DNA from 4 places in the Xanthomonas rydalmerensis genome. Region 4 is predicted to be linked to each of the others. Evidence: riboswitches for the same ligand, from Rfam matches in the RefSeq annotation. Region 4 holds a riboswitch; each other region holds the start of a gene.

Region 1 (7,170 bases), 130 kb from region 4:
ATCGCCGTGTTGTCACGGTCGCCATGCGGCATCTGTTCGATCTCAAGCAACGGATAGGCGCTGTCGAAGAACCGCGCAATGCGCTTGACCGCACCGCAGTAATACTCCAGCCCCCACTGCGTCTCGCCAGTGCCGAACGCCGCGACCTCGATCGCCTTGCCGGTCGCCTCGACCAGCTCGGCGATGTAGCGCTTCATCTCCGCCGGCGTGCGCCCGGCGTTGTCGCTCCAGCTGCCGAGCAGGTGCAGGTCGAAGTCCGCCGCGCGCGCGGCATCGCCGAGCGCGCCCTGCAGCGTCTGCAGGTCGGTATGGATCCAGGTCACCGCGTGCCCAGCCGCCTCGCACTGCGCATGCACGCGGCGGGCGACGTCGCGGGTGTTGCCGCTGAGCGAAGCGTAGGCGAGCAGGATACGCATGGAGCCGGGATTGGGGAGTCGGGATTGGGGATTCGAAAGAGCGGGTCGACGTGGTTTCCACCCGTCGCGCAGAACAAATTCCTGCGCACGGGATCAGGGACTGGGAAAAGCGGGTTCCACGTTGCTGCTACGAATCCCGAATGCCAAATCCCAAATCCCGGCCCCTCAAAGATCGTCGAAACCGTTGTCCGAGTTGGTCTTCTTGTAGCTGGCGTTGCGCATCTCGAAGAAGTCGGTCTTGGTCTCGGTGAAGTTGTCGGCGTAGGCCTTGATCCACGGCATCACGTTGTCGCTGGCGCCGCTGTACAGCTTCTCGATGCCGAGCATGCCGGACATCTTGTTGGCGCGGTACTTCACGTATTGGATCATTTCGTCCACGTCGATACCCTCGATGCCGTCGAGCACTTCCGAGGACCACTCGGTCTCCAGGCGGATCGCGTGTTCGAAGGCCTGGTGCACGTAGTCGGTCAGCTCGTTGGTCTGCAGCTCGGCGTTCTCGCCGATGATGGCGCGGATCAGCTCGCTGATGAACTTGGTGTGGGCCAGTTCGTCGCGGTTGATGAAGCTGATGATCTTGCCGGTGCCGGTCATGCGGTTCTGCCGCACCAGGTTGTAGAAATACGCGAAGCCGGAATAGAAGTTGATGCCTTCCAGGATCGAGGACTGGATCAGCGAGCGCAGCAGGGTCTCGGCGGTCTTCTCGCGCATGAAGTCGTCGTAGGCCTGCATGATCGGCTGGTTGCGCGCGATGATGGTCGGGTGCGTCCGCGCGATCTCGAACACGCGGTTCTGGTCGGCCAGGCCGGCGATCGACGCCAGCACGTACGAGTAGCTCTCGTTGTGGATCACTTCCTGCTGGCCGATGATCGCGGCATTGGCGTGCGCGGCCGGGTCGGTGATGTATTCGGCGACGTTGTAGATGAAGCGCGTCTGCGGCGAATCCAGCGTGGCCAGCAGGCCGATGATCGAGTCGTAGGCGTTCTTCTCGCGCGCCGACAACTCCCCGTACTGCTTGGCATCGCCCTTCATGTCCACTTCGTCGGGGATCCAGAAGTTGGTCGACAGTTCCTTGTACGCCCGGTAGAAGGACGGGTACGGGATGTCGTTCCAGTTGAGGATGCCGCTGGTGGTGCCGTTGATGATGCCGGTGGAGCGGTTGGGGTGCAGCGGTTCGAGGATCTTGATGCGGTCGAGCGCGATGGCCATGGATTTGCTTCGTCAAGTCGGGTGAACGGCGCCGGCGGGAGGCGCGGGAATGCGAAACGCACGGCGGCCATGGGCCGCCGCGCGCCGGTGGCGTCAGACGCCGGCGATCAGCTCGAGCACCACTCGCACTCGCTGATGTCGATGTCGTTGGAACGCACGTAGTAGGTGGTCTTCAGGCCTTCCTTCCACGCGGTCATGTGCAGGTCCAGCAGGGTGCTGGCGCGGATGCCGCTGGGCACGTAGAAGTTGAAGCTGATCGACTGGTCGACGTGGCGCTGGCGGCGCGCGTTTTGGCGCACGCTGGCGAACTGGTCGACCTTGTAGGCGCCCTTCTCGTAGTACGGATAGGTGTCCACGGTCAGCCCCGGCGCCACCACCGGACGGCGGAAGTCCTTCTTCTCTTCGTAGTAGAACGCGCTGTAGATCGGGTCGATCGACGCGGTGGAGCCGGCGATCTGCGCGGTGCTCATGTTCGGCGCCACCGCCACCATCCAGGCGTTGCGCACGCCATGCACGCTCACCTGCGCGGCCAGTTCCTGCCACTCGGCGCTGTCGTAGCCGCGCTTGCTGAAGTACTCGCCGTTCTGCCAGTCGCTGCCCTTGAACACCTTGTACGCGCCCTTCTCCTTGGCCAGCGCCAGGCTCGCCTGGATGGTCAGGTAGTTGATGCGCTCGTACAGCTCGTCGCTGTAGTCTTCGGCCGCACGCGAGTTCCAGTCGATGCCCTTCTGCGCCAGCAGGTGGTGCCAGCCGAAGGTGCCCAGGCCGATCGCGCGGTACTTCTGGTTGGTGATGGTGGCCTGCGGCACCGGCAGCTCGTTGAGGTCGATGACGTTGTCGAGCATGCGCACCTGCACGCGGATCAGCCGCTCCAGGATATCCGGCGACAGCAGGTCCGGCTGCGCGGTGACCGCGCGGCCCAGGTTCACCGAGGACAGGTTGCACACGACGAAGTCGCCGGCCTGCTTGGTGGTGACGATCTGGTCGCCGCTGATCATCTCCTGGATGACCCGCGTCGGGCTCATGTTCTGCAGGATCTCGGTGCACAGGTTGCTGGAATAGACCATGCCCTGGTGCTTGTTCGGGTTCATGCGATTGACTTCGTCGCGATAGAACATGAACGGGTTGCCGGTCTCCAGCTGGCTGACCATGATCCGCTTGAACATGTCGATGGCCTTGACCACCTTGCGGCCGATGCGCTCGTCGGCCACCACTTCCTCGTAACGCGCGCGGAAGCTGCCTTCACCGCGCTTCTCGTCGAAGAAGTCCTGCAGGTACCAGCCCTTGACCTCCTTCACCTCGTGCGGGTCGAACAGGTACCACTCGCCGCGGCGCTCGACCGCTTCCATGAAGATGTCCGGCACGCACACCGCGGTGAACACGTCGTGCGCGCGCAGGCGCTGGTCGCCGTTGTTCAGGCGCAGGTCCAGGAACGCCTCGATGTCGCGGTGCCAGATGTCCAGGTACACGGCGATGGCGCCCTTGCGCTGGCCGAGCTGGTCCACCGACACGGCGGTGTTGTTGAGCTGCTTGATCCACGGCACCACGCCGCCGCTGGAGTTCTTGACCCCGCGGATCGCCGAGCCGGAGGAACGCACGTAGCCCAGGTAGGCGCCGACGCCGCCGCCGTGCTTGGACACGCGCGCCACGTCGGTGTTGGAGTCGTAGATGCCCTGCAGGCTGTCGTCGACGGTGTCGATGAAGCAGCTCGACAGCTGCCCGCCGATCTTGCCGGCGTTGGCCAGGGTCGGGGTGGCCACGGTCATGTACAGGTTGGACAGCGCCCAGTAGGCCTCGCCGACCAGCTGCATGCGGCGCTCGCGCGGCTTCTCGTCCTGCATCAGGTACAGGGCGATGGTCAGCCAGCGCTCCTGCGGCAGTTCGTAGACCTTGCGCGAGTTGTCGGTGGCCAGGTAACGCGTGGCCAGCAGGTACAGGCCGTTGTACGCGAACAGCTTGTCGCGCTCCGGATCGATCATGCGGCCGGCTTCGGCCAGTTCGTCCTTGGAGTAGTTCTTGAGGATGTCGATGGAGTACACGCCGCGGTCGGCCAGGCTTTCCTGCAGACCGACATAGGAGCCGTACTTCTCGCCGGCATCGTAGAAACGGTTCTTGCTGGCGCGCTTGTACAGGCGGTCCAGGTACAGGCGCGCGGCGAAGTACTCCCACTCCGGCGTGGCGATGTCCACGCGCGACTCGGCCTCGCGGATCAGGTAGTCGACCATGTCGTCGGCCGACAGGCTTTCCCTCTTCTCGATGAAGGCGAAGGCCTTGCGCTCGTAGTCGCTCACGTCCAGCTGCGGGAACTCGGCGTGGATCCGGTCCAGGGTGCGCTGCAGGCGCGAGCGGTCGAAGGCCATGCGGCGGTTGCCGCCGTCCTTGACGATCCAGGTCACGGCGCGCTGGTCGTTGCTCGGCTCGCTGCTGGCCGGCTCCGGCTGGGCGGTGGCGGCAGTGGCGGCGGCGGTCGTGGGGTCGACGGCGGCGTCGACGGACGCGGTGGCCGGCAGGCTGTGGGTCTGGCTCATGAAGGTCTCCAAGCGTGGTGCACGCGGCCGCCCGACCCTCGCAGGCAGCGGTCCGACCGGGTCCGAAGGGGGCAGGCGGTGTCGCGAAGACTGCAAACGGCGCAGGCACCGGGCCTGCGGGCGGTCATCGCTGCACCGACCATCTCCCCCCGGAGATCGCGCGGTCGGCGCCGCGCGGTGTGCTTCGCGCGGCTGTCGGCAGGTCTTCGGGCTGATGGGCAACGGCCGTGGCCGGTTCCTAGCCCGTCGCTTCCCAAGGCGGGCGCCTCAGTGCGGATGACGGGTTCGTTCCCAATTACCGCTGCGGGGCAGCGCCGGAATTGGCGTTGGCACGCCGCACCGGCTTCCCTTTTGATCCCGCGGCTTGGGGCCGCCGGAACCGACCACCCCAAGATAGTGTGGTCGGTCGACGACGTCAACGCTAAATATGGGTCAAATTACGAAAACCTAAGCCTGGCAACGGTTTGCCGTCGGCAGCCGGTTTCGGCCCCGCCGCGGAGAACGTTCGCGACCATAACGGGGCCGTGAAGCCGGGCCCCGGAGAGGGGCAAGATGCCATCGAAACGGCCCGCCGGCCGCCCGGCGCGCGCCCTCCCCGGCCATCCGCGCCGCCGGTCGGCTCAGTCGCCTTTCTTGTGCTTGTGCGGCTTGAGGGATTTCGTGTTTCCCGGAATGTCCTTGTTGTCCCGCTGACGCCGATCCGGCTTGCCGGTGCTCTTTGCGATGCGCTTGGGGCCAGGTTTGATGCCCATCATCACACTCCACGGGTGGTCGACCGAAGCAATCGAAGCCACATCTTCAACGTGCAGCGGCCTCAGGCCACCATGCACTGCTGCAACAGCAACGGCAGCGCCACCGCCGCGCTGTCGCGCCAGTGCAGATCGGCGCGCGCCGACAGCGCGCTGGGTTCGGGGTTGATCTCGACCACGCAGGCGCCGCGCTCCTTGGCCTGCAGCGGCAGGCTGGCGGCCGGATAGACCAGGCCGGAACTGCCGATCACCAGCACCAGGTCGGCGGCGTCCGCCGCGGTCTGCGCGCGCGTCCACTCCGCCGCCGGCAGCGCTTCGCCGAACCACACCACGCCCGGGCGCACCGTGCCGCCGCAGGCCGCGCACACCGGCGGCGCCAGGCGCTGGCTCGGCGTGTGCACGTCCACCGGCGGCAGCAGCCCACGCCAGGGCTGGCCGCAGTCGCTGCAGCGCAGCGCCGACAGGCGGCCGTGCACGTGCGCGGCGACCTCGCTACCGGCGCGCTGGTGCAGGTCGTCCACATTCTGGGTCACCAGCGTGGTGTGGCGGACCTCGGCCAGGCGCGCCAGCGCAAGATGCCCGGCATGCGGCTGCGCCAGCGCCACGATCGCCATGCGCCAGCGGTACCAGCCCCAGACCAGGGCCGGGTCCGCGCGCCAGGCGTCCTCGGTGGCCAGTTGCTCGGGATCGAAGCGCGACCACAGGCTGTCGTCCTGGCCGCGAAAGGTCGGCACCCCGCTCTCGGCGGACATGCCGGCACCGGTCAGCACCAGCACACGACGCGCGCCCTGCAGGAAGGCGGCGACGGTCTCGGCGTTGTAGGCGGAACTGAGCATGGCGCGCCCGATTTGATGAAGCTCACACTATTGCATCGCCGCGGGACGGCCTCAATGTGCGCGGCAACACGCGCGGCACCCGCAACGCGAACGGGCGGCCACTGGCCGCCCGTCGCTTACCGCCATGGACCGGCGCACGCGCCGGCCAAGACATCCCGCTGGCTCAGCCGAGCACAACCAGCTTGACGTCGATGTTGCCGCGGGTGGCGTTGGAGTACGGGCACACCTGGTGCGCCTTCTCCACCAGCGATTCCAGCGTCGCACGCTCCACGCCCGGCGCCGCGATGCGCAGTTCCACCGCGATACCGAAGCCGCCCGGGATCTGGCCGATGCCGACATGGCCCTCGATGTTCGTCTCGGCCGGCAGCGTCACCTTCTCCTGCCCGGCGACGAACTTCAGCGCGCCGATGAAGCAGGCCGAGTAGCCGGCCGCGAACAGCTGCTCCGGGTTGGTGCCGTCGCCGCCGGCGCCGCCCAGCTCGCGCGGGGTCGACAGCTTGACGTCCAACGCCTTGTCGGGGGTGGCGGCGCGGCCGTCGCGGCCCCCGGTGGCGGTGGCAGTGGCGGTGTAGACGATGGTGGTCGGTGAAGCCATGGTGGTTCTCCTTGGAGGGTGGCGCCGCGGCGCCATGGGTGTAGAGGGGATGGGGTGATCGGAGCCGGAATCGCTCAGGGCGCGGCCAGCAACTTGCCGCGGACCTCTTCCAGGTCGTGCTTGAGCCGGGTCAGTTGCTGCAGGTCGCAGGCGACCGCGCACAGCACGCCTTCCGGCACTGCCTGCGCACGCGCACGCAGGGCCTGGCCCTCGGCGGTCAGCGCGATCAGCACGCGGCGCTCGTCCTCGGCGGCGCGGCGGCGGGTCAGCAGGCCGACCGCCTCCAGGCGCTTGAGCAGCGGGGTCAGCGTGGCCGAATCCAGGAACAGCTTCTCGCCGATGTCCGAGACACTGCAGCCGTCCTGTTCCCACAGCACCAGCATCACCAGGTACTGCGGATAGGTCAGGCCGAGCTCGCCCAGCGGCCCGCGGTAGAGCTTGTGCATCGCCAGGTTGGCCGAATACAGCGCGAAGCACAGCTGGGTGTCCAGCTTCAGCAGCGCGGTGGCGTCGGGGGGAGAGGTACGGTCCACGGGAGGAGATATTACATAGTGTGCGATTCAATCGCAAGCGATATTTTTGCCGGTGCTAACTTCCGGCTGAAGCGCTCGGCGTCCTGCCCCTGTGCCGCCGCTGGCGCAGGATTACGCTGCCGCGCAGCCCGAGGAGTCTCCGCATGCGCGCATCGTTCCTGCTGCTGGCCGCGCTTGGCGGTGCGCCCGCCGCCGTCGTGCCGAACACCCTGCCCGCCGGCCCGGTGCTGGTCGGCGCCGGCGCCGACGCGCTGGCGCGTGAAACCCATCGCCAATGCCCAACGGTGCCGACCGACCGGCTCACCCC
Region 2 (7,170 bases), 170 kb from region 4:
CGCTGGGCGCGAGCATCGGCGTCGCGGCGGCGGTGCCGGCGCGCGCACTGGCCGTGGCCGGCGCGCTCAGGCGCGGCTGCCAATCGTGTTCGCCGGACAGCACCACGAAGCGCAGCTTGCCGTTCTCCACCGGCAGTGTGGTGTGCCATTGCGCCGGCCCACTGCTGCGTGCGGCGGAGAACTCCACCGGCAGCAACGCGCTCTTGGACAGGATCGCCGCTTCCGCCGGGGCGGGCGCGCGCATCTGCGCGAACTCCTCCGGCGGGCCGGCCAGTTGTTTGGGAATCAGTTCGGCCGCGTGCAGCGCGGCGGTGGGGATGATGAGATACAGGACGCAGACGGCGGACAGTTTCGACAGCTTCGGCATGACGCGCTCTCCCTGGCGGTGCTGAGTAGCAGACGCACCTGCCGGACCTCGCGGCGCGGTGCGCCGCCGGCAGCACGTCGGCGAGGACGCAGCGCCCCCTCGCCACGCGTTCGCCTCCGGTTATAGCCAGCGCACATTGCCGGACAAAGACGCAATGCAGCAATGCGCACCGAACTGGGATGCCGGACATGCCTGGAGCACAACGATGCCCGGCGCACGTGGCGCCGGGCATCGCCGGTCACGCTGCCTGCGCCTGCTGACTGCGCAATTGCCGCGCCGCGGCGACCATCGCTTCCAGGGCGCTACGCGTTTCCGCCCAGCCACGGGTCTTCAGCCCGCAATCCGGGTTGACCCACAGTTGCTGCGGATCCAGCACCGCCCGCGCCTTCTCCAGCAACTCCACCATCTCCTGCGTGCTCGGCACGCGTGGCGAATGGATGTCGTACACGCCGGGCCCGATCGCGTTCGGATAGCGGAAGCGCACGAAGGCATCGAGCAGTTCCATGCGCGAGCGCGAGGTCTCGATCGAGATCACGTCCGCGTCCATCGCCGCCACCGCCTCGATGATGTCGTTGAACTCCGAGTAGCACATGTGGGTGTGGATCTGCGTGGCGTCGCGCACGCCGGCCGCGGCGATGCGGAAGCACTGCACCGCCCAGTCCAGGTACGCCTGCCAGTCGGCGCGGCGCAGCGGCAGGCCTTCGCGGATCGCCGGCTCGTCGATCTGGATCACGCCGATGCCGGCCGCCTCCAGGTCGCGCACCTCATCGCGCAGCGCCAGCGCGATCTGCCGGCAGGTCTGCGCGCGCTCCTGGTCGTCGCGCACGAACGACCACTGCAGCACCGTCACCGGCCCGGTCAGCATGCCCTTCATCGGCCGCTCGGTCAGCGACTGCGCGTACTGGGTCCAGCGCAGCGTCATCGGCGCCGGACGCTGCACGTCGCCGTAGATGATCGGCGGCTTCACGCAGCGCGAGCCGTAGCTCTGCACCCAGCCGTGCCGGGTGAAGGCGAAGCCGTCGAGTTGCTCGCCGAAGTACTCGACCATGTCGTTGCGCTCGAACTCGCCGTGCACCAGCACATCCAGGCCCAGTTGCTCCTGCGCGCGCACGCAGCGTTCGGTCTCGGCAGCCAGGAACGCGTCGTACGCGGCATCGTCGAGCTTGCCGGCCTTGTGCTGCGCGCGCGCCTGCCGCACCTGCTCGGTCTGCGGGAACGAGCCGATCGTGGTGGTCGGATACAGCGGCAGCCGCAACGCGGCCTGCTGCGCCTGGCGGCGCTGCGCATAAGGCGACTGCCGGCGGCCGGCATCGTCGGTCAGTGCGTCTACCCGTCGCGCCACCTCGGCGCGGTGCACGCGGGCGGAGGCACGGCGGCTGGCCAACGCATCGCGCGCTGCATCCAGTCCCGCCTGCGCCTGCGGCTGATCGTCCAGCGCATCGGCCAGGGTGCGCAGTTCCTGCAGCTTCTGCCTGGCGAAGGCCAGCCAGCCGACCAGTTCACGGTCCAGCTTGGTCTCCTGCTGCAGATCCACCGGCACATGCAGCAGCGAGCACGACGGCGCCAGCCACAACCGCTCGCGGCCGACATGGCCGGCCGCGTAACGGGCCAGGGTGAGCGCGTTGTCCAGCGGCGTGCGCCACACGTTGCGGCCGTTGACCAGGCCGGCCGAGAGTACGCGACCGGCTGGCAAGGCTTGCAGCACCGCGTCCAGTTGCGCCACGCCGCGCACCAGATCCACGTGCACGCCGTCCACCGGCAGCGCCATCGCCAGCTCCAGGTTGTCGCCCAGCTCGCCGAAATAGCTGGTCAGCAGCAGCTTCGGCCGCGGCGCCTGCGCCAGGACGTCGTAGGCGCGGCGATAGGCGGCGCGCGCGGCGTCGTCCAGGTCCAGCACCAGCGCCGGCTCGTCGAGCTGCACCCAGCCGGCACCGGCCGCATGCAGGCGCTGCAGCAGGTCGGCGTACACCGGCAGCAGACTGTCCAGCAGTGCCCAGCGGTCGCTGCCGTCCACCGTCTTGGACAGCGCCAGGAAGGTCACCGGCCCGATCAGCACCGGCCGGGTCTGGATGCCCTGCGCCTTGGCTTCCAGGAACTCCACCACCGGCTTGTCGCCGCGCAGGCGGAAGTGCTGGCGCCGCGCCAGCTCCGGCACCAGGTAGTGGTAGTTGGTGTCGAACCACTTGGTCATTTCCAGCGCGTGCAGGTCCAGGCCGTTTTCTTGGGTGCCGCGCGCCATCGCGAAGTAGCCGGCCAGCGGATCGGCATCGGCCAGCGCGCGGTAGCGCTGCGGGATCGCATCGAACAGGAACGCGGTGTCGAGCATCGCGTCGTACAGGCTGAAGTCGTTGCTGGGTGGCACGTCCACCCCGGCCTCGCGTTGCAGCTGCCAGTGGCGCAGGCGCAGGTCGCGTGCGGTGTCCTGCAGTTGCGCGCTATCGATGTCGCGGCGCCAGTAGCGTTCCAGCGCCTGCTTGAGCTCGCGCCGCGCACCGATGCGCGGGAAGCCTAGGTTGGTCACGATCGTCATGTTGCGTTTCCTCATTGCGTTCAAGGGCATTGAGGAACGAAGGAACCGCGCGCCGCGCGTCCCGTTCGCACGGACCGCCCGCCACGCCAGCGACCTTCGCCCCCGCGGGCGAACCGGTACCGCGCGGGCAGGCGGACGACGCGGCGCGGCGCAAGGCCGGGTCGCGGTCCGGCCGCCTCCCCGCGGAGGCGCCAGGTCGAATCGGAGGACGCACGGTCCTCCGGCCGGGGCCGGTATTCGGGCTGATGGACACGCGCACCGTGCCGGCTGCGCACCTACTGTCCGTCGCTTCCCAGGCCGGCATGCGCTGGCCCAGTGCCATTGACGGAGGTCGTTTCCATTCACCGCTGCGGGGCAGCTCCGGAATGGGCAGGCGCTTGCGGCGCCGGCCGTCACCGGATTCCCGTTTAAATCCATCCCTTCATCCGAATGAAGAGATGAATACCTTCGGCGAGCGCACGATAGGCCGGATGCGGTGGCGGGTCAAGCGCCAGTGCGTTTTTGTCGGTAGGTCCCGGCAACGTTCATGGCGAACGTGTAAGCTATTGATCCCTAAGTCAATGACTGGCGCTGCGGCGGATAGCCGGCGGCGCCCGCCCGTCGTGCCGATGACGCTTCCGCTCCCCACCGCCGATCTCCCCGCGCGTTACGCCGCCTCGCTGCGCCTGTCCGTGGCCCCGATGATGGACTGGACCGACCGCCACTGCCGGGTGTTCCACCGGTTGCTCGCGCCGTCGGCGCGGCTGTACACCGAGATGGTGCACGCCAATGCGGTGGTGCTGGGCGATCGTGCGCGGTTGCTGGATTTCGATGCGTCCGAGCATCCGCTGGCGCTGCAGCTCGGCGGCAGCGAGCCGGCGCTGCTGGCGCAGGCGGCGCGGATCGGCCAGGACTGGGGCTACGACGAGATCAACCTCAATTGCGGTTGCCCGTCCGACCGGGTGCAGGCCGGGCGCTTCGGTGCCTGCCTGATGCGCGAGCCGACGCTGGTCGCCGAGTGTGTGGCGGCGATGGTCGCGGCGGTGGACATCCCGGTGACGGTGAAATGCCGGCTGGGCGTGGACCAGGACGACGACTATGCGGTGTTCCTGGCCTTCGTCGACCAGGTCGCCGCGGCTGGTTGCGGACTGTTCGTGGTGCATGCGCGCAATGCCTGGCTGCAGGGCCTGTCGCCGAAGGAGAACCGCGAAGTGCCGCCGCTACGCTACGACTGGGCGCATCGGCTCAAGCGCGAGCGGCCGCAGTTGCAGGTGGTGCTCAATGGCGGCCTGGCCGCGGTGGAGACGGCGCAGGCGCAGTTGCAGGCGGTGGACGGGGTGATGCTGGGCCGCGCGGCCTATCACGACCCCTACGTCCTGCATCGGCTGGACGCGGCCCTGACCGGCGCCGCGCCGCGCCCGCGCGCGGAGTTGCTGCGTGCGCTGCGTCCCTACGTCGAGGCACGCCTGGCCGAGGGCCTGGCGCTCAAGCACATCACCCGGCACCTGCTCGGCCTGTTCCACGGGCAGCCCGGCGGCCGCGCCTTCCGCCAGGTGCTCAGCGAAGGCGCGCACCGGCCGGGCGCGGACTGGGCGCTGCTGGAGCGGGCGTTGGCGGTCACCGATGAAGCGACACGCGCGGCGGCCTGATCGGCGGGAGCCAATCGGAACGCAGTGGAGGCGCCATTGCCTTGCTCGTCGCTGGTCGACCTCGTCTCTTCTCTAGAGTGTAGGACAACGTCGCGAATCGGTCGGCGACGGGTCCGCATCCCACTTTCCTCCTTTCGTTCAGGGATTCCGTTCAGGTATGGCCGGCTAGTCTCTGCGTTCCCGGAGACGCTGCGAAGCACCTGCCGCAGGGCCTCTCCAGACCCCTGGCGCGGCCCTTGCATCGACTCTTCATAGGTTCATTTGACTGAATGTCGCCCGTGGCGGCCGGAAAAGTTCAGACCGGATTCACCCCGAAAAATCAAGAATTTGCCTCGATTTCTCGAGGTCGTCTTCGTTTCCACGAGGTGTCGCGCTTCACAAGTTTTGAACGTTTCCGATCAGTCCGTTAGGATGCCCGTCGTGACTTCTCCTGCTTCCCGCCACTACCGCTTTGCCGCCGTCTTCGCGCTCGCGCTGGCGTCGGTCGCGGCTGGGCATGGCCGTGCGCAGCAGCCGCCCATGCCGGGCGCGATGGCGCCGCCGGAGCGCGACGCGGGACGCAGCCGTGACTATGCCGGCAGTTCCCTGTCCGATGCGGTGCGCCGGGTGCAGCGGTCCACCGGCGGTCAGATCCTCGGCGCCGAGCGCGTGCCGTTCGACGGACGCGACATCAACCGCGTCAAGTACATGGACGGCCGTGGGCGGGTACGCTACATGGACGATCCGCAGCCTGGCCGTGCGGCACCGCCGCGGGCGCCGCGGTCGGGCGAGCCTCCCGAGCCACCACGCGACGATCACCCGTGAGTCCGGATAGTTCGGTTCAGGTTCCACACACCGCCCCGGCCACCGGCCACCTGTAAGTTACTAGGGAGAGTTCATGCGTATCCTTCTGGTCGAAGACGAAGCTCCGCTGCGAGAGACCCTGGCCGCTCGCCTGAAGCGCGAAGGCTTTGCGGTGGATGCGGCGCAGGACGGCGAGGAAGGCCTGTACATGGGCCGCGAAGTGCCCTTCGACGTGGGCATCATCGATCTCGGCCTGCCGAAGATGTCGGGCATGGAACTGATCAAGGCGCTGCGCGACGAAGGCAAGAAGTTTCCGGTGCTGATCCTCACCGCACGTTCCAGCTGGCAGGACAAGGTCGAAGGCCTCAAGCAGGGCGCCGACGATTATCTGGTCAAGCCGTTCCATGTCGAAGAGCTGCTGGCGCGCGTCAATGCGCTGCTGCGCCGCGCCGCCGGCTGGAGCAAGCCGACCCTGGAATGCGGTCCGGTCGCGCTGGACCTGGCGGCGCAGACCGTCAGCGTCAGCGGCAGCAACGTCGACCTGACCAGCTACGAGTACAAGGTACTTGAGTATTTGATGATGCATGCCGGCGAACTGGTCTCCAAGGCGGACCTGACCGAGCACATCTATCAGCAGGATTTCGACCGCGATTCCAACGTGCTCGAAGTGTTCATCGGCCGCCTGCGCAAGAAGCTGGACCCGGACGGCGAGTTGAAGCCGATCGAGACCGTGCGCGGCCGCGGCTACCGGTTCGCGATTCCGCGCACCGAAGGCTGATCGCAGGCGCCGGCGAGCACACCGAGGAAGCGACCGCGTGGCGGCACGACCCAGGTGGTACAAACGCTGGCGCCCGCGTTCCTTGCAGGCGCGCCAGCTGCTCGCCGCCAGCCTCAGCCTGCTGGCGTTCCTGGCCGCGGCCGGTTACGCGCTGGACCAGGCGTTCGCCGACACCGCGTTGAGCAACCTGCGCGAGCGCCTGAAGAGCTACGCCACCGCGTACGCCAACAACATCGACGTCGCCCGCGACGGATCGCTGTACATCAACAACGACAAGCCGCCGCCGGACCCGCATTTCGACCGGCCCGGCAGCGGCCTGTACGCGCAGATCGTGTTGCCCACCGAAGGCTGGATCTCGATGTCCAGCGAGGGCCCGCTGCCACCGCGCGGCGGCATGCTCGAGCCGCGCCAGGAAACCTTCGACGGGCCCTGGCCGATGACCCAGATCGACGGCAGCGAGGGCGAGGTCTACCGCTACGGCATCGGCCTGGCCTACGTGCGCCGCGACAAGGAAACCCCGGTCACCATCTACATCATGGAGGACACCCGCGCGCTGGGCGCGCAGCTGCGCGTGTTCCGCGGCCGGGTGTGGTTCAACCTCGGTGGCGCCGGCCTGATCCTGTTGGTGCTGCAGGCCTTCATCCTGCAATGGAGCCTGCGCCCGCTGCGCCGTGTGATCAACGAACTGACCAAGGTGCAGCGCGGCGAAGCCATGCGCATGGGCGATCGCCATCCGCGCGAGCTGGAACCGCTGACCGACAGCATCAACGCCTTCATCGAGAGCGAGCGCGAGAACCTGGACCGTCAGCGCAACACCCTGGCCGACCTGGCGCACAGCCTGAAGACGCCGCTGGCGGTGCTGCGCACCCAGCTCGACAGCGGCGCGCAGGGGCCGGAGCTGCGCGAAGAGCTGGACGTGCAGCTGCGGCGCATGAACAACCTGGTGTCGTATCAGTTGGCGCGCGCCGCCTCCAGCGGCCACAAGCTGTTCGCCGCGCCGTTGCCGATCGAGCCCAATGCCGAGGAGATCGTGCGCGGCCTGGAGAAGGTCTACGCGGCCAAGGGCGTGCTGTGCGAGTTCGAC
Region 3 (7,170 bases), 590 kb from region 4:
CCCCGGGAGAGGGGTTGGGGTGAGGGTACGGGCGCGTAGCGGGCGCCGAACTGTGAGGTTCGTGCCGCGATGCATGAGCACGAGGGCGGGTGTTTGCGTTCGACAGCCAGCGGCCCTTATCGCGAGCGACCAACTGCGCGATGCATCGCGCATGCCTGCGTTGAGAATGCGCGCATCTACATCCGACGTGGTCGCACATGCGGAGCGGCTTCAGCCGCGACGGGAGTTCGCGGGAAAGCCTGTCGCGGCTAAAGCCGCTCCTACAAAAAAGACGCGCGTGTTTTCCGTGCGGGCTGCCCCGCGCCACGCCCGCCGGCGCAGCGCGGGGCGCCGACTCAGCGCGCCGCCGGCGCGTAGCGCAGGGTCAGCGCGTACTCGCGGCCCGGCTGGTTGTACCAGTTGATGGTCTGGTAGTCGCGGTCGAACACGTTGCTGGCCTTGGCCTGCAGCGTCCAGTCCGGGGTGAACGCGTATTCCGCGCGCAGGTCGACGGTGCCGTAGCCGGCCAGGCGTACGCGGTTGGCCGCGTCGTCGAAGCGGTGGCCGCTGCCGAACACGGTGACGCCGAGCTTGACCGGGCCGATGCCGCGATCCACGTCCAGGCGCGCGGTGTTCTGCGCGCGACGCGCCAGCCAGTTGTCGCGGTTGCCGCCATCGCTGCGGTTGCGCGGGTCGGTGTGGCTCAGCTGCGCCGACAGTTCCCAGCCGGCCAGCAGCGCATAGCCGGTCAGTTCGGCGCCGCGGATGCGCGCCTCGTCCACGTTGACCGGCAGGAAGCTGATCGCGTCGTAGGAGATCAGGTCCTTGACCCGGGTCTCGTAGGCGTTGAAGGTCCAGTTCCAGCTGTCGGCGTACTGCGCCACGCCCAGGTTGCCGCTCTTGGAACGCTCCGGCTTCAACTCCGGATTGCCGGCGAACGGGTAGTACAGGTCGTTGAAGGTCGGCGCCTTGAAGCCGGTGCCGACGCTGGCGGTGAGCTTGAGGCCATGCGCCAGCGCCAGGCCCCAGCCGAGGCTGCCGGTGGTGTGTTCGCCGAACTGCTCGTTGTCGTCGCTGCGCACGCTGGCCTGCACCTGCTGCGCGCCGAAACGGCCCTGGTACTCGGCGAACACGCCGGTGTTGTCGCGGCTGTCGACGTCGAAAGCGGTGGTGCTGGTGACGTGCTCGCGCTGCCAGTCGCTGCCGACGCTGAGCAGGTGGCCTTCGGCGAGGGTGATGTCGCCCTGCAGCGCGGCGGTGTCGCGGCGGCTGTCGAAGGTGCTGACGAAGCTGCGGGTGCGCGCGCCGGGGGCACGGTAGTAGCTGTCGGCGTCGTCGACGTTGCGACCGAACTGCGCGGCCAGGTGCAGGCGATCGGACGGGGTCCAGTCGAGCTTGCCGCCGAACACCTGCTGGGTGTTGTCGGCCTCGTTGCCGGCGAACAGCGGATCGCCGTCGTACTCGTTGCGGCTGTCGATGTTCAGCGCCTGGCCTTCGATGCGCAGCGTGTCGGTCAGCGCGTAGCCGCCGCGCGCGCTCAGCGAGACGTTGCGGTAGCCGTCGCGGTCGGGCTGGTCGACGAAGCAGCCCGCGAACAGCGTGGCCGAGCCGTTGCAGGCATTGATGCCGTCGGTCTTCTGGTAGCCGCCCTGCACGGCCAGCCAGCCGCGCTCGCCGCGGTTGCTGAAGCCGGCGCCGGCCTCGCGCAGGCCGTGGCTGCCGCCGCCCAGGCTCAGGTTCTGCTGGAAGCCCTGACCGCCGCGGCGGGTGAAGATCTGGATGACGCCGCCGATCGCGTCGGAGCCGTACAGGCTCGACCGCGGGCCACGCACGATCTCGATGCGCTCGATCTGGCTCAGCGGCAGGTCCTGGAACGCGGCCAGGCCGGCGCTGGCCGAGCCGATGCGCACGCCGTCCACCAGCACCAGCACGTGGTCCGATTCGCTGCCGCGCAGGCTCAGCGTGGTCAGCTTGCCCAGGCCGCCCTGGTTGGAGATGCCGATGCCGGCGCGGCCCTGCAGCAGCTGCGCCAGCGACGTGGCCTGGCTGCGCTCGATCTCCGCGCGGTCGATGACCTGCGCCGGGACCACGCTGTCCTCCACCGAGATCTGAGTGCGGGTGGCGGTGACCAGGACCTGGTCGAGATCGGTGGCGGCGTCGGCGGCGTGGGCCAGCGCGGGCAGGGACAGGGCGGACGCGATCGCGACCGAAAGCAGGCGGGACGACATGGGTGGCAACTCCGGCGCGCGGCTGCGCGCTGTGACGGCGAGGGAGTCGCGAACGGAAGGTGCAAGCGGACGGCGCCGAACGCGGCGCGGCACGCCGCGACGCCCTCCGCATCGCAACCAGTGAGCTGCAAGGCCGGTCTCCGGGCTGGCGATCTGGGAGGCGGGCCTCCCGGCTGCGACGCCTTCCCATGCCGTGGCACAGTGGCGAAAGTCGTCAGCGCGGATCGCTTACCGTTGCGGGGGCAGCGCCGGCCTTGTCGCAAGACGCACCGGCTTCCCGTTTCAACCCGCTGGCCGGAGCCGGTGGGTCACCTTGAAGCGGCGCGATTGTACGCGATCGCCGCTGGCTGCGCGGGGTAGGGCATGCCCATCCATCCCGGGGGTGCGGCTTTGGGTCTGGCAAGCGCGCCACCGGTGGTGCGCGGCGCAGCGCCGACGGGCAGTCAGGTCGGGCCGCGCGGCGCAGGCGACATGCCGGCCAGACCTCGCCCGAAGGGCTGTGATCGCGTGCGTCCGTGGTCGCGTTGTCGCTCGGGCGCGGACTCACGTCCACGTTCTGCGTTGTCACAGGCATGCGCAATCAAGGCGCGGCATGCTTGGGGATGCGGCAACGCCCTAGTCGGCGTGGGTGCCGTGGCTGTCGTCGTCGCCGTGATGGTCGCCCACCGGCGTGTCGTGCGCCTCGTGCGCGTAGGCGCCGTCGGCAGCGTCGTCGCCGCGCGTGTCGTCGCGGTCGAAATGGGTGGTCGCCACCGGCCCGGCCACCGGCAGGCCGCGCTGCGCCGGCAGCGCCGCCGTCGCGGTCTCTAGCTCGCCCAGCAACTGCGCGCGCCGCGCCTCGGACAGTTCCTGCCAGTGACAGCCGCTGAGCGCGCCTTCCAGCGAATACAGCAGGTTGAGGCTGGGCTTGAAGCCGGCGCGCTTGACCTTGACGAAGGCGCCGACCGCGCCGGCCGCCTCCAGGTCCTGCTGCGTGCGCACGCCGACCTGGCGCAGCCAGGCCGCGCTCTTGGGGCCGATGTTGCGCAGCTTGGCCGTGCTCATCGCAGGCTGTCGACGAAGACCTGGGCGATCGCTTCCAGGCCGCGCTGGTCGTCGGCGTCGAAGCGGGCCAGGTCCGGGCTGTCCAGGTCGAACACGCCGACCAATGCACTGCCGCGCAGCAGCGGCACCACCAGTTCCGAGCGCGAGGCGGAATCGCAGGCAATGTGTCCGGGGAACGCCTCCACGTCGTCGATGCGCTGGGTCTGGCCGCTGCTGGCGGCCGCGCCGCACACGCCCTTGTGCAGCGGAATGCGCACGCAGGCGGGCAGGCCCTGGAACGGGCCGACCACCAGTTCCTTGCCGTCGTAGAGATAGAAACCGACCCAGTTCAGCCGCGGCAGCGCGTGGTACACCAGCGCCGCCAGGTTGGCGGCATTGGCGATGCGGTCGGGCTCCCCGGCGACCAGGGCACGGGCCTGGTCGAGCAACTGGGCGTACTGTTCCGGCTTGCTGCCGGTGAGCGAGGACGAGGCGAACATCGCGCGAGTCTAGCAGCGCGCTGCGTCCGCCGGCACCGCGGCGGCTGACGCGCGCGACGCGCCCGGCTATCCTGCGCGCCGCCGCGCGTCCCGCCGGCCAACCGACAGGGTTTTCGCATGGCTGTTCCCGCCTTCTACGTCACCGGCACCGATACCGGCATCGGCAAGACCATCGCCAGCACCGCGCTGCTGCATGCCTTGCGCGCGCGTGGCCAGCGCGCGGTGGGCATGAAGCCGGTCGCCAGCGGCTGCAGCCGCGACGCCGACGGCTGGCGCAACGAGGACGCGCTTGCCCTGCAGGACGCGAGCGCGCCGCGGCCGGCCTACGCCGATCTCAATCCCTACGCGTTGCCGCTGCCGCTGGCGCCGGAATTGGCCGCCGCCGATGCCGGCGTGCAACTGGAACTGGTGCCGATCGCCGCCGCCTTCGAACGCCTGCGCGCGCAGGCCGACGTGGTGGTGGTGGAGGGTGTCGGCGGCTGGGCGGCGCCGCTGTCGGCGACGCTGGATCAGGCCGATCTGGCGCGCGCGCTGGGGCTGCCGGTGGTGCTGGTGGTCGGCCTGCGCCTGGGCTGCCTCAACCATGCCCGGCTCAGCGCCGCGGCGATCGCCGCCGACGGCCTGCAGTGCATCGGCTGGATCGGCAACGAGATCGACCCGGCGATGGAGCGCATCGACGACAACATGGCGATGCTGCGCGCGCGTCTGCCGATGCCGTGCTGGGGGCGCTTGCCGTACCGGCCGCAACCGCAGGCCGCGCAGTTGGCGGCGGAGTTGCAGCCGTGGGCGGGAATGTCCCCGGACTGAGCCGCTGCCGAGACGCGCGCTGCGCAGCCGGCTTGTGTGGGAGGGACTTCAGTCCCGACGCCTTGCCGATGACGCGTCGGGGCTGAAGCCCTTCCCGCAGACAGGTATCCCGACGGCGGGATCGGCTCGTCCCGAATGTCGCTCCCACTCCCGAAGCGCGCGCATAAGCCGGTAGAAGAAGAGATCTACCGGTTTCGAGCAGAGCATCGGCGCTGAAGCCTCTCCCATGAAGGAAGCCAGGAACGCCGGGACGCGCGAGATCGACAAATCCCCAATCCCCACTCCCGAATCCCGCCCATAAAAAAGGCCCGGTAGAGGGAGGGATCTACCGGGCCTGGGGTTGCACGGGGGGAGGGACCCATGCAGACCGAGCGTGCGTCGGGCGGCGAACCGCAGCGACGTCGAAAACGGTGTTACTTGGCGGTGGGCTTGGCCTTGGGCGCAGCCTGTTCGGTCGCCGCCTCGAACTGGTGCTTGGCCAGCTGGCCGATCGCCTCGGAGGTCTTCAGGCCCAGGCCGAACACTTCCTGGTTGGCCGTGGCCAGCCGCTCGAAGTTGTCGCGGGCGATCTGCAGGCCCTTCGGCCACAGCGCCTGCACGGTACCCAGATCGCGGGCCTCGGTCAGTTCGCCGAGGAAGCCGGTGGTGGCCGACACGTTCTTCTCGAAGGTCTTCAACTGCACGCCGAACACGCTCTCGGCGCTCTCCAGCGCCAGGCGGTTGGCACGCGCCGCGGCGGCGGCGAACTGCTGGGTGTAGCTGCTGAACTGATCGTTGAATTGAGCGGACATCATGCAACTCCGTTGGAATGCCGACTGCTGTTGCAGTGCAACATACGCCCATTCTGCTGCGATGCAACAAAATTTTCTGAAGCCGCTCAGGATGCGTTCAATCTACCTTCCGGATCAATGGCTTGGCGCAATTTTCCGGGGCTCGGCAAGGCGCCTCTGGGTTTCTGGCAAGCGCCAATGCGCGCTACGACGCACGGGCAGGCGGCATCGCAAACGCTCAGCCACCGCGGTGCCGCCCTTGCGATTCCCCACTCCCCATTCTCCATTCCCAGCCTTTCAACCCGGACCGCGATAACGGCAGCCGGAGGTGCAGGTTTCATGAACCACCACTTCGCTCAGCAGCGGCAGCGCCGGCTTGAGCCGGTCCCAGATCCACACCGCCAGGCGTTCGCTGGTGGGGTTGTCCAGGCCCTCGATGTCGTTGAGGTAATGGTGGTCGAGCTGGTCGTAGAGCGGGCGGAAGGCCGCCTTGATGTCGCCGAAATCCATGACCCAGCCGCTCTCGGCGCCGGGTTCGCCGCTGACGTGCAGCTCGATGCGGAACGAGTGCCCGTGCAAGCGCGCGCACTTGTGGCCGGGCGGCACGTTGGGCAGGCGGTGTGCGGCTTCGAGGGTGAAGACTTTGAAGATATCCATGGGCGGCATTGTACGGGCAGGGGCGGGAGCGGCGCGGTCGCGCGCGGGTCGAGGCGATGCAGCGGCGGCGCCCCGTGGCGGGCATCGCACGGCGACGCCGTGCCTGTGCCCGCGCTGGGACCACGCAACGAAAAAGCCGCCCCGAAGGGCGGCTTGTCGAGTGATGCGGCAGCGCTGTACGAGCGCTGCGATCAGCGCGGCGCGGCGGGACGGTTGCCGCCGTTGCCCTGCCGGCGTCCCTGGCCTTGGCGGCGGGCGCCGTCGGCGTGGTTGCCGCCGGGCTTCTTGCTGCCGGCATGTGCATGCGCGTGCGCCGGCGCATCGCCATGGCCGCGACGGGCATGGCTGCCGCGACGCGGCGGACGGGCACCGCCCGGACGCTCGTCCGGCGGGTTGTTGTTGCCCCAGCGGATCGGCGTCACCGGCTCGAAGCCCGGCACGTCGCGGATGTCCATCTCGCGCTTGAGCATGCGCGCGATCGCGCGCAGCAGCTTGGCCTCGTCCTGCGCCACCAGCGAGATCGCCTCGCCGGTCGAACCGTTGCGGCCGGTGCGGCCGATGCGGTGCACGTAGTCCTCGGCGACCATCGGCAGGTCGTAGTTGATGACCTTGGGCAACTGGTCGATGTCGATGCCGCGCGCGGCGATGTCGGTCGCCACCAGTACGGTGATGCGGCCGGCCTTGAAGTCGCTCAGCGCGCGCAGGCGCTGGCCCTGGCTCTTGTTGCCGTGGATCGCGGCGGTCTTCAGCCCGGACTTGTCCAGGAACATGGTCAGCTTGTCGGCACCGTGCTTGGTGCGGGCGAACACCAGGGTCTGCTTGCGCGAGTCGGCGGCCAGCAGGTGCAGCAGCAGTTCGCGCTTGCGCGCGCCGTCCACGGGGTGCACGCGGTGGGTGATGGTGTCGGCCACGGTGTTGCTCGGGGTGGCCTGGATTTCCTGCGGGTCGTGCATGAACTCGCGGGCCAGCTGCTTGATGCCTTCCTCGAAGGTGGCCGAGAACAGCAGGGTCTGCCGGTTCTGCTTGGGCAGCTTGGCGAGGATGCGCTTGATCGACGGCAGGAAGCCCATGTCGAGCATGCGGTCGGCCTCGTCCAGCACCAGGATCTCGATGCCCGACAGGTCTACGCTGCGACGCTCCAGATGGTCGAGCAGGCGGCCTGGGCAGGCGATCAGCAGGTCCACGCCGCGACGCAGCGCGTCGAGC
Region 4 (7,170 bases):
GCAGTTGGTCGCGATGGACGAGCGGCCGTTCCTGCAGGGACTGGCCGATCGCCTGGAGGCCCGCGGGGTGGCCTGGCCGGACGGGCTGGGCGACCTCGACGATGCCGCCTGCGCCGAGTTGCGCGCCGAGTACTGGCAGGCGGTGCGCGGGGTAGTGCAGCTGCAGCCGGGCCAGCGCCTGGTCGACAAGAACCCGCTGAACCTGCTGCGTCTGCCGCTGATCCGGCGGCTGTTCCCGGAGGCCCCGGTGATCCTGGCGTTGCGCCATCCCTGCGACGTGCTGCTGAGCTGCTACATGCAGGCGTTCCGCTCGCCGGCCTTCGCCCTGCTGTGTTCCAGCCTGCCGCGGTTGGCCCGCGGCTATGCCGATGCGATGGAGTTCTGGCTGTATCACGCCGCCTTGCTGCAGCCGCGCGCGCTGGAACTGCGTTACGAGGACCTGGTGGCCGACCCGCAGGCGCAGGTGGCGCGGTTGGGGCAGTTCCTGCACCTGGAGCAGCCGGAACGCCTGCTGGAGTTCCAGCGGCATGCGCAGGGCAAGGGCTTCATCAGCACGCCGAGCTACGCGCAGGTGGTGGAGGGCATCAACCGCAAGGCCCTGGACCGCTGGCGTGCCTACCAGGATGCCTTCGCCCCGGTGCTGCCGGTACTGCAGCCGTTCCTGCAGCGCTGGGATTACCGCGGCGCTTGAGTCCCGCGCGGTTGCCTGAATCGTTCCCGTCTGCCGGTTGAACGGTAAGGACGCCGCGTGCGCTGCAGCCGGTTGCAGTGGCGTTTTTGTCAGGCCCTGGCGCACGTTGGCACACCGAAACAACACCCCTCTTATAAAAAACTAACAAGTGCCTGACGGTCCTGTAATGGACCGCAGGCCCGAGGCATCCATTCCACCCGCCGCGCAGCCGCGCGTTCGGGACGCTTCGCGCCTGCGTGCAGCGCTGGCGCTTGTCGCACATCACATGAGGTCTTCCCGATGTCCGTAGCAAAGAACAGACTCGCCCACGCCGTTTGCCTGGCCATGGCGACGCTTCCCGCCACGCTCTATGCGCAGAGCGCCGCGCCGGCGGCGGCCGCGTCCGGCGATGCGCCGGTGACCCTGGACAAGCTCACCGTCACCGGTTCGCTGGTGCGTCGCGTGGACGTGGAGACCGCCAGCCCGGTCGCCGTGGTCGATCGCCAGCAGATCCAGCAGAGCGGCAAGCAGACCCTGGGCGATCTGCTGCAGGCGCTGCCCGGTATCGCCGGTGCCGCCACCAACCCGCAGGTCAACAACGGCGGCGGCGACGGCGCCTCGACCATCTCGCTGCGCGGCCTCGGCGACGAGCGCACGCTGATCCTGATCGACGGCCACCGCATCCAGAACAACGACGTCAACTCGATCCCGGCCAACATGATCGACCACGTCGAAGTGCTGAAGGTCGGCGCCTCGGCGATGTACGGCTCCGATGCCATCGGCGGCGTGGTCAACTTCATCCTGCGCAAGAACTTCGAAGGCGGCGAAGTCTCGGCCAACTATGGCCAGACCAGCCGCGGCGACGGCGCGCGCCAGGGCGGCAGCTTCACCTTCGGCAAGACCTGGGACCGCGGCAACGTCGTGGTCGGCCTGGACTACAACAAGCAGAAGGAGGTCTCCACCGCCAATCGCGCGTTCTCCAAGTACGCGATGTACCTGTCCAGCGGCAGCGTCTACAAGGGCGGTTCCGCGCGCACGCCGACCGGCTACTACAAGCTGCCGGCGGCGACCCTGGCGGCCAACGGCTGCGCCGCCGACGGCGCGCTGACCGGCAACGGCAGCGGTGGCTACAAGTGCTACAGCTCCTCGGCCGATTCCTACAACTACGAGGCGCAGAACCTGCTGCTGACCCCGCAGCAGCGCGTCGGCGGCTTCGTGCTCGGCAGCTTCAACATCACCGACTCGATGCAGGCGTACGTCAACGCCTACCACAACCACACCATGTCCAACTTCGCGATCGCGCCGCTGCCGCTCGATGCGCAGAACGACGGCATCACCATCGCCGCCAACAATCCGTACAACCCGTTCGGTGTGGAGTTCGGCCCCAACGGCTACGAGTATCAGACGCGCTTCACCTCGCTCGGCCAGCGCGAAGGCTTCTACGACACCGCCACCGACCAGGACGTGATCGGCCTGAAGGGCGGCATCGGCGACAGCAGCTGGGTGTGGGACGCCAACTTCAACTACGGCCACTACCGCCAGCGCAACTGGAGCCACGGCTACGTCGATTACGCCGCGCTGCAGAACGCCATCAATGCCGGGCAGGTCAACATCCTCGACCAGGGCAGCCCGACCACGGTCGCCTGGCTGCAGAGCAACGAGTCGATCCCGCGCCAGGAAACCACCACCATCATGCGCCAGTGGGAAGCCAGCGCCAACGGCAGCCTGTGGGACATGCCGGCCGGCGCCGCGCAGCTGGCGGTCGGTGCGCTGTACCGCAAGGAGAGCCTGAGCTCCAGCGTGTCGGCCAACGCGCTGATCAACAGCGACAACACCTGTGCGGTCTCCTCCGAAGCCTGCGCCTCGCCGCTGAGCGGCAGCTTCAACGTCAAGGAAGCCTACGCGCAGCTGTTCCTGCCGGTGCTGGAGCAGTCCTCGCCGATCGGCGCGCTCAACCTGACGCTGAGCGATCGCTACTCCGACTACAGCAGCGTACGTTCGGGCAACAACAGCGCCTCGTTCCAGGTGGAATGGCGGCCGATCCACGACCTGATGGTGCGTGGCACCGCGGCGCAGGTGTTCCGCGCGCCGACCATCACCGACATCTACCAGGGCCCTACCGCCGACGCGCCGAACTTCATCGATCCGTGCGTCGGCTATAGCGGCAGCGGCCATGACAACGCCTGCGCCGGCGTGCCGGCCGGCTTCAGCGGCACGGGCCTTTCGCAGACCAACGCGATCAAGTCCGGTGCCACCTATGTCGGCTACCAGCTCAAGCCGGAGAAGGGCACCTCGTTCGATTACGGCCTGGTCTACAGCCCCGAGTACGTGCCGGGCCTGTCGGTCAACCTCGACTGGTGGAAGGTCAAGCTCAATGATCTGATCCAGCCGATCTCCGCGCAGACCGTGGCCGATCTCTGCTACAACGACAACAACAGCCCGTACTGCAGCTACATCCACCGCTATCCCGCCAGCAGCGTCAGCGCCGGCAACATCGACTACATCCAGACGCCGGTGGTGAACATCGGCAAGCTCAATACCCAGGGCATCGACCTGGGGGCGAGCTACGCGCTGCCCGCCACCGACTACGGCAAGTTCACCGTGACCGTGGACAGCACCTACCTGCACCGCTACGACATCGACACCGGGGACACGGTGGTGCACATGGCCGGCCGCTACAACTCGTCCTACGGCAACTACGCGCACTGGCGCGCGCATGCCCTGCTCGGCTGGAAGCTGGGCAACTGGGATGCGAGCTGGACCACGCGCTGGATCGGCAAGATGCAGGTCGGCAGCGGCGACCTGACCCAGAACATGTCCGCCGATGCGGCGTTCAAGGGCGTGGTGCTGGACTACGGCAGCTACATGTACCACAACCTGCAGGTGGGCTACGACATGGCCGGGGCCAACCTGCGCCTGGATCTTGGCGTGGACAACCTGACCAACAAGCAGCCGCCGATGATGTACCAGAACAACGTGTTGAACGCGAACACCGACGTGAGCACCTACGACACGCTGGGCCGCTACTACTGGATGCGTGCCACGTACAAGTTCTAATGCGCAGCAAGGTGTTGCGAAGTAAATGGCATCGGCGCCTCTTCATGGGGCGCTGATTCCAAGTGGGTAATGCCTGGTTGTTGGTTTGGTGCTGGTGAGGATTTCCCGAACACGCCATCAATTTCAACGGCAAGTTATGGATTCTTCCCGCAGAACTCATGATGTTGGTCGCGCCGCGCACCCAACTCCCTGGGTGGCGCTGCGCAGTGCCATCACTGCATCCTGTCCACCTACCTGGACTTCACTGACAGGCCGGCCTGACCCAAGGCGCCGGCATGGCGAGATGGGCGCGCACCGTCGTCGCACATCCCCAATCCCGAATCCCCAATCCCGGCCGAAACAGGCGCCGCGGCGCTCACCCCGCGCCGTGCAGATGCTCGAACAGGATGGTGCTGCCGATCGCGATCAGCAGGGCGCCGCCGACGATCTCCGCACGCTTGCCGGCGAGCGCGCCGAGCGCGCGGCCGAGCATGATGCCCAGGGTGACCATGGTCAGCGTGCACAGGCCGATGATCGCCGCGACCTCGACGATGTTCACGTCCAGGAAGGCCAGGCCGACGCCGACCGCCATCGCGTCGATGCTGGTGGCGAACCCGGTGGCGGCCAGGCTCCAGAAGCCGTGACGCTTGGGCGCGGCCTCGTCGGGCGCGTCGGACTCCGGCTTGAGGCCGGCGACGATCATGTGCACGCCCAGCGCGCCGAGCAGGCCGAAGGCGATCCAGTGGTCGAAGGCGACCACGTACTTGGACGCGGCTTGGCCAAGCACCCAGCCCAGCGCGGGTGTCAGTGCCTCGATGCAGCCGAAGATCAGGCCGGCGCGCAGCGCGTCGGCCCAGCGTGGGCGTTGCATCGCCGCGCCCTTGCCGACGGCGGCGGCGAAGGCGTCGGTCGACATGGCGATGCCGAGCAGGAGAATCGAAAGAAACGACATGGGGGACCGTACCGGGACAGGCGACAACGACGAGCGCGCGCGCCCGGCCTTCGCCTTGCGCACTCGCCGCTGGTCTCGCCAACCGAACTGGCTGCCCGTACCACGGCGCATCGGCCGAGTGTGTTGACACGGGCGCTGTCCGCGCAGGTCGGACAGCAGGCTACTCCCCAAGGGGACGCGCAGTCTAACAGCGGCCAACTGCGGCGAACATCCCTGGAACGCACGCGAACCTGCAGCTTCTCTTCTTAGCATCGGCTATAGCGGGGCGTGCCGGCCGGCGTTCCGCGTGGGGTGCTGCGATGGCCCGCAGCGCCCGTGATCACTGCAGCGCATTCGGTTGATCGCTGCAGGGAATCCGGTGTCGCCGCTGCGGCGCTGTGCATGCTGGTGATACGCGCCGCCTGCTGAGGCGAACGCGGCTGTGCGCGGTCGGTAATGGCGCGCTGCTTGCCGACGCCAACACCGCGCGCTGCGCTGCAGCGTGTTGCTGTCGCCGCGGCGCGACTACACTGGCCACGCTTCAGGTGCCTGGTCGTCGCAAGACGCACCGGGTGAAACGGGAAGCCGGTCCGATGCCGGCGCTGCCCCCGCAACGGTAGGCGAGAACACCCGACAACAGACCACTGCGCAAGCGGGAAGGTGTCGGGGTGATGCGGTCGCGCATTGCTCGCAAGCCCGGAGACCGGCCTGACGTGGACGTCCTGCGACGTTCTTTCTCGGGTGTTGCGGTGGGCAACCTGACGAGCGGAACGACGTCGGGGCCCTTGCGCCGCGCGTTCGCTTGTCCTGTCCATCGCCGCCCGCCCGGTGGTGATGCGATGAGGAGACAGGACCCGTGAACCAGATGACCCGGACCGGCGCCGACGTGGCGACCGTCAAGCTCTTGATCGACGGCGCGTTCGTCGAATCCAGCAGCAGCCAATGGCGCGAGGTCGTCGATCCGGCGACCCAGGACGTGCTCGCGCGCGTGCCGTTCGCCACGGCCGCGGAAGTGGATGCCGCCGTGGCCGCCGCGCAACGCGCATTCGCGAGTTGGCGCAAGACGCCGATCGGTACCCGTGCGCGGATCTTCCTGGCCTATCAGCAGCTGATCCGTGCGCACATGGGCGAGCTGGCGGCGATCCTCACCCGCGAGCAGGGCAAGACCCTGGCGGACGCGGAAGGCGACGTGTTCCGCGGCCTGGAAGTGGTGGAACAGGCCGCGGCGATCGGCAACCTGCAGCTCGGCGAACTGGCCAACAACGTCGCCAACGGCGTGGATACCTACACGCTCTTGCAGCCGTTGGGCGTGTGCGCCGGCATCACCCCGTTCAACTTCCCGGCGATGATCCCGCTGTGGATGTTCCCGATGGCCATCGCCACCGGCAACACCTTCGTGCTCAAGCCATCCGAGCAGGATCCGCTGGTGACCATGCGCCTGGTCGAACTGGCGGTGCAGGCGGGCGTGCCCAAGGGCGTGCTGAACGTCGTGCATGGCGGCGCCGAGGTGGTCGATGCGCTGTGCGACCACGCCGACATCAAGGCGCTGTCGTTCGTCGGCTCCACCAAGGTCGGCACCCACGTCTACCGGCGTGCGGCGCTGGCCGGCAAACGCGTGCAATGCATGATGGGCGCGAAGAACCATGCGGTGGTGTTGCCGGATGCGGCGCGCGAGCAGACCCTCGACGCGTTGGTGGGGGCGGCCTTCGGCGCCGCCGGCCAGCGCTGCATGGCCGCTTCGACGCTGGTGCTGGTCGGCGAGGCGCGGCAGTGGATTCCGGCGCTGGTGGCCAAGGCGCAGACGCTGAAGGTCAACGCCGGCAGCGAACCCGGCACCGATCTGGGGCCGGTGATCTCGCGCAGTGCGCGCGAGCGCATCGAAGCGCTGATCGCCACCGGCATCGCCGAGGGCGCGACGCTGGAACTGGACGGACGCAACCCGACGGTGCCCGGATTCGCTCATGGCAACTTCGTCGGCCCGACGATCTTCTCCGGGGTCGCGCCGGGCATGCGCATCTACGACGAGGAGATCTTCGGCCCGGTGCTGGTGATCCTGGAGGCGGCCACGCTGGAGGACGCGATCGCCCTGGTCAACGCCAATCCGAACGGCAACGGCACGGCGCTGTTCACCCAGTCCGGCGCCGCCGCACGCAAGTTCCAGGAGGAGATCGACGTCGGCCAGGTCGGCATCAACGTGCCGATCCCGGTGCCAGTGCCGCTGTTCTCGTTCACCGGTTCGCGCGCCTCCAAGCTCGGCGACCTCGGCCCCTACGGCAAGCAGGCGGTGCAGTTCTACACGCAGACCAAGACCGTCACTGCGCGCTGGTTCGACGATGCCGGCGCCGGGCAGGGCGTCAACACCACGATCCGCCTGTCGTGATGGCCGCGGCGATGCAGTGGCCGCTGGAGCAGTCGGCCGATGTCGGGCTGGACGAGGCGCAGCGCGCCTATCGCGAGGCCGCGCGCGGCTTCGCCCAGGCCGAACTGGCGCCGCACGCGGCGCGCTGGGACGCGGACGGGATCTTTCCGCGCG

Evidence for each region. A riboswitch is a leader RNA that binds a small molecule or an ion and turns the genes downstream of it on or off. The one in region 4 is predicted to bind cobalamin.
Region 1: another riboswitch for cobalamin. It lies ahead of QN245_RS20490 (ribonucleoside-diphosphate reductase subunit alpha); the one in region 4 lies ahead of QN245_RS21055 (CoA-acylating methylmalonate-semialdehyde dehydrogenase).
Region 2: another riboswitch for cobalamin. It lies ahead of metE (5-methyltetrahydropteroyltriglutamate--homocysteine S-methyltransferase); the one in region 4 lies ahead of QN245_RS21055 (CoA-acylating methylmalonate-semialdehyde dehydrogenase).
Region 3: another riboswitch for cobalamin. It lies ahead of btuB (TonB-dependent vitamin B12 receptor); the one in region 4 lies ahead of QN245_RS21055 (CoA-acylating methylmalonate-semialdehyde dehydrogenase).

Annotation. Positions count from the first base shown of each region.
Region 1 is NZ_CP126170.1:4,785,020-4,792,189, forward strand. Features, by position in the region: gene QN245_RS20480 (flavodoxin) at 1-416, opposite strand, end outside; gene QN245_RS20485 (ribonucleotide-diphosphate reductase subunit beta) at 582-1,622, opposite strand; gene QN245_RS20490 (ribonucleoside-diphosphate reductase subunit alpha) at 1,730-4,150, opposite strand; cobalamin riboswitch at 4,331-4,549, opposite strand; gene QN245_RS20495 (hypothetical protein) at 4,771-4,902, opposite strand; gene QN245_RS20500 (SIR2 family NAD-dependent protein deacylase) at 4,965-5,735, opposite strand; gene QN245_RS20505 (organic hydroperoxide resistance protein) at 5,899-6,330, opposite strand; gene QN245_RS20510 (MarR family winged helix-turn-helix transcriptional regulator) at 6,405-6,863, opposite strand; gene QN245_RS20515 (hypothetical protein) at 7,007-7,170, shown strand, end outside.
Region 2 is NZ_CP126170.1:4,752,018-4,759,187, reverse strand. Features, by position in the region: gene QN245_RS20385 (choice-of-anchor X domain-containing protein) at 1-367, opposite strand, end outside; gene metE (5-methyltetrahydropteroyltriglutamate--homocysteine S-methyltransferase) at 606-2,897, opposite strand; cobalamin riboswitch at 3,109-3,362, opposite strand; gene dusA (tRNA dihydrouridine(20/20a) synthase DusA) at 3,506-4,525, shown strand; gene QN245_RS20370 (hypothetical protein) at 4,946-5,329, shown strand; gene QN245_RS20365 (response regulator transcription factor) at 5,403-6,086, shown strand; gene QN245_RS20360 (ATP-binding protein) at 6,169-7,170, shown strand, end outside.
Region 3 is NZ_CP126170.1:4,324,388-4,331,557, reverse strand. Features, by position in the region: gene btuB (TonB-dependent vitamin B12 receptor) at 336-2,207, opposite strand; cobalamin riboswitch at 2,322-2,538, opposite strand; gene QN245_RS18350 (TfoX/Sxy family protein) at 2,823-3,251, opposite strand; gene QN245_RS18345 (GAF domain-containing protein) at 3,248-3,730, opposite strand; gene bioD (dethiobiotin synthase) at 3,848-4,537, shown strand; gene QN245_RS18335 (phasin family protein) at 4,951-5,328, opposite strand; gene queD (6-carboxytetrahydropterin synthase QueD) at 5,605-5,964, opposite strand; gene QN245_RS18325 (DEAD/DEAH box helicase) at 6,156-7,170, opposite strand, start outside.
Region 4 is NZ_CP126170.1:4,917,029-4,924,198, reverse strand. Features, by position in the region: gene QN245_RS21070 (sulfotransferase) at 1-691, shown strand, start outside; gene QN245_RS21065 (TonB-dependent receptor) at 1,016-3,727, shown strand; gene mntP (manganese efflux pump MntP) at 4,083-4,658, opposite strand; cobalamin riboswitch at 5,164-5,363, shown strand; gene QN245_RS21055 (CoA-acylating methylmalonate-semialdehyde dehydrogenase) at 5,503-7,017, shown strand; gene QN245_RS21050 (acyl-CoA dehydrogenase family protein) at 7,017-7,170, shown strand, end outside.